DNA from 2 places in the Pelosinus sp. UFO1 genome. Region 2 is predicted to be linked to the other one. Evidence: riboswitches for the same ligand, from Rfam matches in the RefSeq annotation. Region 2 holds a riboswitch; the other holds the start of a gene.

Region 1 (5,082 bases), 2.1 Mb from region 2:
TGGAGCACTTAACAGCGCTGTAATCATCCCCATGTGTGATCCCAAACCAGTTGGGATAATTCCTATTAGAAATGTTGCCATAGCATCTGTCATTTTAGTTCCTGTTAAAATGCCCATAAATATCCCAGCGGCGAAAACCACCGCGGTAACCTGTAGAGCTTCTTTAGCATGAGCCAACATACGCCCTTGCTGTTCTTTAACCTTAGGAAAGTTTACAATTAAAGCCAATGCGCTTCCCGCCAAAAAGATGATTGGAATCGATACTCCGATCTTCTTTTCTACAAGTAACAGGCCCATAAGAGTTAGGGTCATAATCAGATTAACCCAGAATAATTTAGGACGCTTAAACTCAGGATTTTTCGATACCACTTCTTTGGCGATACCGTCGATCATAGAATCTTCTATCTGGATAACTCCCAATCTAGCCCGTTCTCTTTTACCCAATACATATCCCATCAATGCTATATAGGCAAATCCAAAAATGATTACAGGAACCAAGGGATTAAAAATTTCTGCTGCATCGAGTTTTAACGCCGCTAAAACCCTAGCCGTAGGAGCTGCCCATGGGAACATATTCTTCACGGCAGTTACCATTGCACATATTACTGCTAAAATAACAGGATTAATACCGATCCTCTTGTACAAAGGTAACATTGCGGTACAGGTAATCATAAAGACTACAGCTCCCTCTCCTTCTAAAGAGGCAATGATTGACAAAAAAGTCGTTCCCACAATGATTTTTAACGGGTCACCTTTAACTTTCTTTAATATTTGAACAATGAGTCCATCAAACAAGCCCACATCCACCATAATTCCAAAATACATAACAGCAAACATCATCATAATTGCCGTTGGTGCTATGGTCTTAACACCATCCATCATTAACTTACCAATTGTGGGGGCAAACCCACCTAATAACCCAAATGCAATTGGTATAATAATTAGTGCAGCAAACCCAGTCATCCTTTTGGACATTATTAAGTACATGAAAGTAATAACCATAAGAAATCCAAGTAGAGTTAATATAATAAAACGACTCCTTTCAAATTAACAGATTCTTTTTAGATTATAAAATTAAATATTATGAAAATATAGAAAAAGGTCATTAAAAACATTTAGTTCATAAAGAAAATGGAGAGTTGAAAATTTTAAAAATACTTTTATAATACCATTGAAAAATGTGATGTATTGTTTTATAATGATACTTACAGTGAATGTTTTTCCTACAACTACATATGTTTACCGAATGAAGTTTGCGGGAGAGTGGCTAGAATAGCCCGCCGAAGGAGTAAAACTCTCAGGCACTCGGACCACCGAGTAGAACCGTAAGTGGACGGAACTCTGGAGAGACTCTTAAATTGAGCGCCGAAGGTGAAATACAGCAATGACAAGTTGCTGACAAATCTCTCAGGCAAAAGGACAGAGACAAAAATCGTGATTTACAGGGATATTTCTATATCTCTTATATTGTGATGCTGAAAACGCCTTTTTTGGTGTGTTCATTTGTTTTTCCAGAGTCAAATCAGAGATGATTTGGCTCTTTCATTTTTATATAGATAATTTAAAAAAAGGGGAGAAATTTTTATGAGTAAAATTAGTTTTAAGCTGGTAGTGGTATCTTTGGTAGTTCTAATGATGGCGGGGGCTCTCGCGGGTTGTGGTAGTTCTGCCTCGAAAGATATCAAAATTGGTATTCTCAATGAGATGACAGGTGGTAATGCGACGATGGGGACTTCGTCGGCAAATGGCGCAAAAATGGCAATTAAAGAAGCCAATGCAAAAGGTGGAGTACTTGGCAAGCAACTCCAAGCCGTCATAGCGGATAATAAAAGTGAACCTTCCGAATCGGCAAATGCTATGACAAAATTAGCAACACAAGATAAAGTAGTAGCCGTAACAGGTATCTTTGCTAGTTCCAATGCCATCGCAACTTCAAGCGTAGCGGAAGCAACTAAAATTCCTTTTGTGGCAGTAGGGGCTACAAATCCTAAAGTAACAGTAGACGAGAAAAGCGGTAAGGTGAAAGATTATACCTTTAGAGTCTGTTTTATCGACCCCTTCCAAGGGACAGTTGGAGCAAACTTTGTACTTAATACATTACAACTGAAAAAGGCAGTTATGTTAGTTGATAATAGTAGTGATTATAGTAAAGGTTTATCATCCTTCTTTAAAGATGCCTTTACCAAAGGCGGCGGAAATATTTTAGCGGAAGAAGCTTATTTGCAAAAGGATCAAGATTTTAAAACCATTTTGACAAAAGTTAAGGCATTAAATGCGGAAGTAATTTATATCCCGGGTTATTACGAAGAAGTAGGTAAAATTGTGAAACAAGCTCGCGAAATTGGGATTACGGTACCAATCGTAGGTGGGGATGGATGGGATTCTCCGAAGTTAGTAGAAGTAGGAACCGGAGCCGCCCTTAACAATACTTATTTTACCAATCACTATTCGGTAGATGATACTAGTGCGACTTCCCAGGCTTTTGTAGAAGCTTATAAGAAAGAGTATGGGCAAGTGCCAGATGCTATGGCTGTCCTTGGTTATGATGCAGCGAACATTGTAATTGATGCGATTAAACGTGCCAATAGCATTGATCCTGAAAAGATTCGTGAAGCCTTAGCCGCCACCAAGGATTTTCCAGCAATAACGGGGGCTACTACCCTAAATGCAACTCATGATGCTGTTAAAAGTGTAGTTATTATTGAAATGAAAGATGGCAAACAGGTATTTAAAGCCACTGTAAAACCGTAGCAAGACATAGCATAAGCTCCTGTACTATTCTACTAAGAATTTGTACAGGAGTTTTTTACCGGAATCAGAAAGTATAACACTTCCTTGATTCCAAGTAAGAACGACTAAGGCTTCTGCCTGCGTCCGAGGACTTGGCACAAGCCAAGTCTTTTCTTATATTGCACGTTTTTCCTCTGTTTCGCATAGAATACAAAAAAAGTGTAGTGATGTATTAGTATAGATATATCTGAATAACTTAAATGAAATTTCATTTCAGGAGGGAAAATGTATGGAAGAGGATAGAAAATCCAAAGCGTGCGATGGTTGTTGCGATTTGATTTTTGAAACTATGCCCAATAATCGGCCAGCTGCGATTGCCCAGGCTTTTTGGCTGCAGGCAACTGCTACAGGAGAGATTTGCGGCAGAGGGTGTGAAGGACATATTCAAGTATCAGCTCAAGGGCTAATTCCCCTAGGAGTGTATACTCTATTTTTTGTAACGGATAGAGGGCTTTGGCCGGCAGCTCCTTTATCAGCTGTTTATACCTCCGATGGTTTTGACCCAAATCGATTGGTTGTAAATACTAATGGCACTTTAAATTATTATGTTGCCCCCTTAGATTATAATCCCTTAAGAGGCATTCCCACACCGAGTGGTGTAGCTAAAATTACAAGTGTAATTATATCACTACACAGTGATCGGCTTACCAATGGCTTAAGTCTTGGTGATCCCAATGTTAATGTATTTAATCAGTTAACGGCTCCTATGTGTTTTCCCCGTACGGAGGAATAAGAATACCTAATAACAAAACACTATTCCATTGAAAAAATGGCAATAGTGTTTTGTTATTTACTGAATTACATATTTTTACACTTAATTCGAAATATATAGGAAATAATAGAGGGTTTTAAATGAATATATAGAAAATGTTTACATATATGGAATTAGCGCTTGCGATAAAAAATGAGGTGTAAATGTGACATTTATTGATACATCCCTTTTAGCAACAATATCTGGTACGATGGCAGTGTTACTTGTATATATATATCTATATGTACAATATAAAGAGCCATTCATAGGATTGTGGATTTTAAGTTGGCTAATTCATCTTATTCGGATTATTTGTTTTAAAATGCCCTTCATTAGAGAATCTGATTTAGAAGTTCAAATTATTTTTCAATTTTTATCAGTTTTATCTAGTTTACTACTTGTATGGGGAAGTAATAAGTTTATTAGTAAGGGTGTAAACAGGTTGTGGTTATATGGGGCAGTTCTTAGTACCATATTAAGTGAGTTAGCTATAGGATTTCATCAAGATTATTTCTATAAGGCTCTGCCCTCATGTATTTTTATTGGTAGTATCTATATATGGACTGGTATGGTGTTTTTCTACTATTTAAACATTACTGGGGTGGGTAAATATATTACTGGAGCTGCGTTTCTTCTCCTAGGAGTCCATACTATCGATTATATTTTTATGGAGAATGTAGTATGGTTTGCTCCATGGGGATATTTATTTGATGCAATATTACGATTCATTATTGCTGTAGGCACCTTATTAGTGTATTTTGAAAAGACGAGGCAAGATCTAACGAATAAAGAAAAATACTATCGATTATTTACTGAAAATGCAGTGGATATTATTTTCCGTTACCGGATCGTCCCCGAGCAAGGTTTTGAATACATTAGCCCGGCAGTTACAGAAATTACTGGATATACGGCTGAGGAATTTTATAATGATCCTGAGCTAATATTTAAAATGATTCACCCTAAAGATGTAGCCTTATATGAAGATGCAAAGAAAAATTTTCATCTGGTTAATCCTATGGTGACTACCCGGATACTTTGTAAGAATCTTAGTGAAATATGGGTTGAACAAAAGTTTAATCCTATTTATGGAGAAAATAATCAAATCATCGCCATTGAAGGAATCGCACGGGATATAACTACTCGAAAAATGTTGGAACAAGATGTAGCCCGTCTGGATCGATTGAATACAGTTGGGCAGATGGCAGCGAGTGTAGCTCACGAGATTAGAAACCCTATGACTACGGTACGTGGATATTTGCAGCTAATCGGAAATAAGAAAGAATTTGCTCTTTATAAGGAACAGTTTGTGCTGGTAATGGATGAATTGGATAGGACAAATTCCATTATTAGTGAATATCTTTCTCTTAGTCAAAATCGGGTAATGGATTTTAAATTGTGTCAGTTAAATGAAATTATTGAATCTATGTATCCACTGCTGCAGGCTGATAGCAACGCCTGTAATAAGTATATAATGTTAGAATTACAGAGGATTCCTGAATTATATATTGATGAAAAAGAAATTCGTCAACTAATATTAAATC
Region 2 (5,082 bases):
AGGAAGTGATATTTTATTTACAGATGATACAAACGTTTAAGATAAATGAGAACTATATCACTTAACAGCGAGAAATAATCTTGTGCATGAATTGTAAATCCTAATCTATCTCTAGAATGTTATTGTTATAATTTTCACAAAAACAGTTATCTTTGTTTTTTAGTGACATATATATATGGATATAAGGAAAATTAATAGAAAGGTGGGAATGTATATGTGGGAAAGACAAGTTGATTTGGAACGAATTGTGGAAATTCGGACTAAGACTATAGTGTATTTTGGTGTGGGCGCGATTACTAAGATAACCGAAATTGCGATCATTTTAGCTAAACAGGGGATTAATAAGGTTCTCGTAGTTACTGGTAAGGGGTCACATATCAAGTCTGGTGCTTGGGTACATGTGGAACAGGCCTTTTCTTTTGCTGGTATCGCACCAGTATTATACAGTAAGATCACTCCCAATCCGACGGTTGATCAAGTTGATGAAGCAACACAGGTAGCAATGGAGTTTGGAGCACAAGCTGTTATTGCTATTGGTGGTGGCAGCCCGATTGATGCAGGTAAGAGTGTGGCTGTTTTATTAGCTAACCAAGGTAAAACAGCACGTGAACTGTACGAATTTGCTTTTGTACCTGAAAAAGCAGTTCCGATTATCACCATTAATTTAACCCACGGAACAGGGACTGAGGCTGATCGTTTTGCAGTTGTCAGTATACCTGAGAAGGAATATAAGCCGGCTATTGCCTATGACTGCTTGTATCCTATGTACTCTATCGATGATCCAGCCCTCATGACTACTTTGCCAGCTGATCAGACAGCCTATGTATCAATTGATGCTATCAATCATGTTGTCGAGGCGGCTACCACAAAATTGGGCAACCCTTTTGCCATCAGCTTAGCTCGAGAAACAATTCGCTTAGTTGCCCATTACCTTCCATTAGCTCAGCATAATCCGAAGGATCTGGAAGCCCGCTATTATTTGCTGTACGCTTCCATGATCGCTGGTGTTGCCTTCGATAATGGACTTTTACATTTTACGCATGCCATGGAACATCCTCTTAGTGGCATGAAACCAGATTTGGCCCATGGTTCAGGACTAGGAATTCTACTGCCAGCAGTAGTGAAACACATTTATCCAGCCAAGGGAGCTATTTTGGCAGATATCCTAGCACCTTTACTACCTGGAATCAAAGGTACGCCAGAAGAAGCACATTCTGCTTACATCGGCTTAAAGCAATGGCTTAAGGCACTCGGCATAAAGGAAAACTTGCGTGAGGAAGGATTTGTAGATGGTGATGTGGCTCGTCTGACAGATTTAGCTTTTGAAACTCCTAGCTTGGGGTTACTACTCAGCATGGCACCAATTGAGGCCAGCCGGAAGACGGTTGCTGCTATTTATGCAGATTCTCTATAAAAAAATGCCTCAAGGATTCTGGAGCGAATCCTTGTAGGCATTTTGTATGTTTACTATTACGACTATAGATAATGATAGTAAATTCTGCTGCTTCCTATTCAAATTATATTTATCAGATACCTTCAGCATATTATATTGAAGCGCTGGAAGATTCAGATGTATTAGTCATTATACAAATTATATGACTTATATTGATAGTGAGCCACTATTTTTGTCATTACAAGACGATACACAGAATACATTTATTATATAAAAGAAGAGAGAAGCTTACTTTAATATGATACTTAACAACGTTGCCGTGATATTATTGAGAACATTTAGATATCTATTCTAAAGTAAAACAAAAGCATGTTGCATCTTACTTAGGGGCTTCTCCTGAAACATTAAGCCTACTTAAGAAAAAATGGTAAAAAGCACTTTTTATCATCATATCTATTAATAATTACATTTATTCGGAAAAATTCTACAAGGATTCAAATGCGAATTTTTTGACAGGATAATCATCGATAAAATACGATTGACACAAATTAACTAATTTGCTAGAATATTCGTAATAGTAAAATAATGCATAGGGATGATGGTTATAGGGAGAGATCGCTAAATGCGGCGCCGAAGGAGCAAGAACTTTGTCAAACTCTCAGGCAAAAAGGACCGTAACCGGACTATACTCTGGAGAGCACGCCTTGTGTAAAGGCGTCACCGATGGGGAGCCTATTTAGGCAAAACTCTCAGGTACAACAGACAGAGACAAAGGAGGATTCGTCCGCCTTTGTCTCTGTCTTTATTTTTTTTAAAACCAAGCAGAAAGGGGAGATGGATTATGGCAGCATCAAAAAAGACGCCTCTATATGAGACACATTTAGAGTACGGTGGAAAGATTGTTGAATTTGGAGGTTGGCTACTGCCAGTACAGTATACTGGGATTTTGGAGGAACATCGAGCAGTTAGAGAAAAGGCTGGCTTATTCGATGTTTCACATATGGGGGAGGTACTTGTCAAGGGGCCTGATGCCTTTGCATTTGTACAAAAATTAGTAACGAATGATGTATCTCGCCTTGCTAATCATAAAATACAGTATACGCCCATGTGTTATCAGGATGGTGGTACTGTTGATGATTTGCTTATTTATAAGCAGGGTGAAGAAGAATATTTATTAGTTATTAATGCGGCTAATATTGAGAAAGATTGGCAGTGGATGCAGGAAAATAAGGGAGGCTTTCATACAGAATTAATCAATTTATCCGATCACACAGCGCAGCTAGCCTTGCAAGGTCCCCTAGCTCAGGCTATTCTTAGCCAATTGACAGATGTAGCTTTAGAAAATCTAGAGTATTATTGGTTTTTACCAAAAGTAATGGTGGCAGGCAAGGAGACGCTAGTATCTAGAACTGGTTATACTGGCGAAGATGGATTTGAAATTTACTGTCGTCCAGAGGATGCAGCATCATTGTGGAATTCTATAATGACCGCAGGTAAGTCTTATGGGCTGTTACCTGCAGGTCTAGGCTGTAGAGATACTCTGCGTTTTGAAGCTTGCCTGCCACTCTATGGGCATGAATTATCCAAGGAGATTTCCCCCTTAGAAGCAGGGATTGGTATGTTTGTGAAGCTGGATAAAGGTGACTTTATTGGTTGTGCTGCTTTAGCAGAGCAAAAGAAAAATGGCGTAAAACGTAAAATTGTAGGTTTTGTTATAACTGGACGAGGGATTGCTCGGCCTGAATATCCTGTAATGGCACAAGGGCGATGCATTGGGACAGTAACCACAGGAACCTATTCGCCAAGTTTGGATAAGAATATCGGTCTTGCTTTAGTAGAAGCCGAATTTGCTATAATTGGACAGCAATTTGATATAGAAATTCGTGGTAAGAAGGTAGCTGCTCAAGTAATTCCTAAACCATTTTATAGAAGAAAGGGGAAATAAAAATGAAAACTCCAGTAGAATTAAAGTATTCACGCGACCATGAATGGGTAAAAATTGAGGGAACTCGTGCAAGGGTGGGTATTACCGATTATGCTCAGTCTCAGCTTGGTGATGTAGTGTTTGTTGAGGTGCCTACAGTGGACAGTAAGATAGCTGTAGGGGCGAGTTTTTCAGTGGTAGAGTCAGTGAAAGCAGTATCTGATATTTATGCACCTATTGGTGGTGTGATTGTGGAAGTAAATGAGACGCTTACTGATGCACCAGAAATTATGAATGAAGATCCTTACGGCGAGGGTTGGCTGGTAGTCATCGAAATAGCCGATCCAGCAGACTTGAACCAACTACTTAGTAGTGACGAGTATGAAAAATTAATAGCTGAGGGAGGTCATTAAAATGGGGTGGAGCTATTTACCTCATACTTACGAAGACCGACGTGCCATGCTTGCTGCCATTGGTGTAGAGAAAGTGGAAGATCTTTTTAATGATATTCCAACCCATCTATTATTTAATCGCCCACTACAGTTACCTGCTCCCATGTCGGAGCTGAATTTGATAAACTACCTTCATAAATTAGCTGGGGTAAATGCTAATCTCCAGGAATATACTTGTTTTCTAGGTGCAGGGGCTTATGATCACTACATACCAAGTGTGATTGACCATGTAATAAGACGTTCTGAGTTTTATACAGCTTACACTCAATATCAGCCAGAGATCTCCCAAGGATACTTGCAAGCATTATGGGAATACCAAAGTATGATCTGCCAGTTAACAGGGATGGAAGTCTCCAATGCTTCCATGTATGACGGTGGTACCGCCTTAGCCGAGGCGGCAATGATGGCATGTAACGTCACAGATCGCAGTGAAGTGCTGGTAGTAAGCACAGTGCATCCTCATTACCGCACTGTGCTCACTACGTACGGAACGGATTGGGGATATAAAACAACAGAGATTGGTTATACAGATGGTACTGTGAATAGGGAAGAACTCACACAATTAATGAGCAAAAATATCGCTGCTGTCATCATTCAATCACCTAATTTTTTCGGGTGTATTGAAGATATAAAAAAAATTGCTGACCTTACTCATGCAGAGGGAGCATTGCTTATCGTAGCTGGCGATCCTATTTCCTTAGGTATTTTAGAAGCACCTGGTGTACTTGGTGCCGATATCGTAGTTGGTGAAGGCCAGTCTATGGGATTAGCAACTGCTTTTGGTGGTCCTTATCTGGGTTTTTTTGCTGCTAATGAGAAACTGATGCGCAAGATGCCTGGTCGTATTGTGGGGCAGACCGTGGACCATGATGGTAATCGAGGATTCGTGTTAACTTTACAGGCAAGGGAACAGCATATACGTAGGGAAAAGGCGACTTCAAATATCTGCTCCAATGAAGCTTTGTGCGCCTTAACAGCTGCTGTATATTTGAGTGCTGTTGGTAAAGAGGGTCTGCGTCAGGTAGCCGAATTATCACTGCAAAAATCTCACTACGCATGCCGTGAGCTGACAAAACTAGAAGGATTCACCTCTGTATTTGGGGCAAGTTATTTTAAAGAATTTATTATACGTTGTCCAAAATCCATCGCTCAAATCAATGAAGAATTACTACAGGAAAAAATGATTGGTGGATTGGACCTTGGTATTTATTATCCAGAACTTAAAAACTGCATGCTATTGTGTGTAACAGAAAACAGGACGCAGGACGATATTAACCAATTGGTAAAGAAATTGGGGGCGATAGTATGAGAAA

The links. Region 2 has a riboswitch for glycine ahead of gcvT (glycine cleavage system aminomethyltransferase GcvT). Riboswitches for the same ligand answer to the same signal wherever they lie in the genome.
Region 1: another riboswitch for glycine. It lies ahead of UFO1_RS00135 (ABC transporter substrate-binding protein); the one in region 2 lies ahead of gcvT (glycine cleavage system aminomethyltransferase GcvT).

What each region holds. Positions count from the first base shown of each region.
Region 1 is NZ_CP008852.1:29,773-34,854, forward strand. It holds gene UFO1_RS00130 (CitMHS family transporter) at 1-1,029, opposite strand, end outside; glycine riboswitch at 1,247-1,323, shown strand; glycine riboswitch at 1,332-1,433, shown strand; gene UFO1_RS00135 (ABC transporter substrate-binding protein) at 1,585-2,751, shown strand; gene UFO1_RS00140 (hypothetical protein) at 3,020-3,523, shown strand; gene UFO1_RS00145 (ATP-binding protein) at 3,708-5,082, shown strand, end outside.
Region 2 is NZ_CP008852.1:2,173,113-2,178,194, forward strand. It holds gene UFO1_RS10075 (iron-containing alcohol dehydrogenase) at 215-1,414, shown strand; glycine riboswitch at 1,990-2,077, shown strand; gene gcvT (glycine cleavage system aminomethyltransferase GcvT) at 2,235-3,338, shown strand; gene gcvH (glycine cleavage system protein GcvH) at 3,341-3,730, shown strand; gene gcvPA (aminomethyl-transferring glycine dehydrogenase subunit GcvPA) at 3,732-5,078, shown strand; gene gcvPB (aminomethyl-transferring glycine dehydrogenase subunit GcvPB) at 5,075-5,082, shown strand, end outside.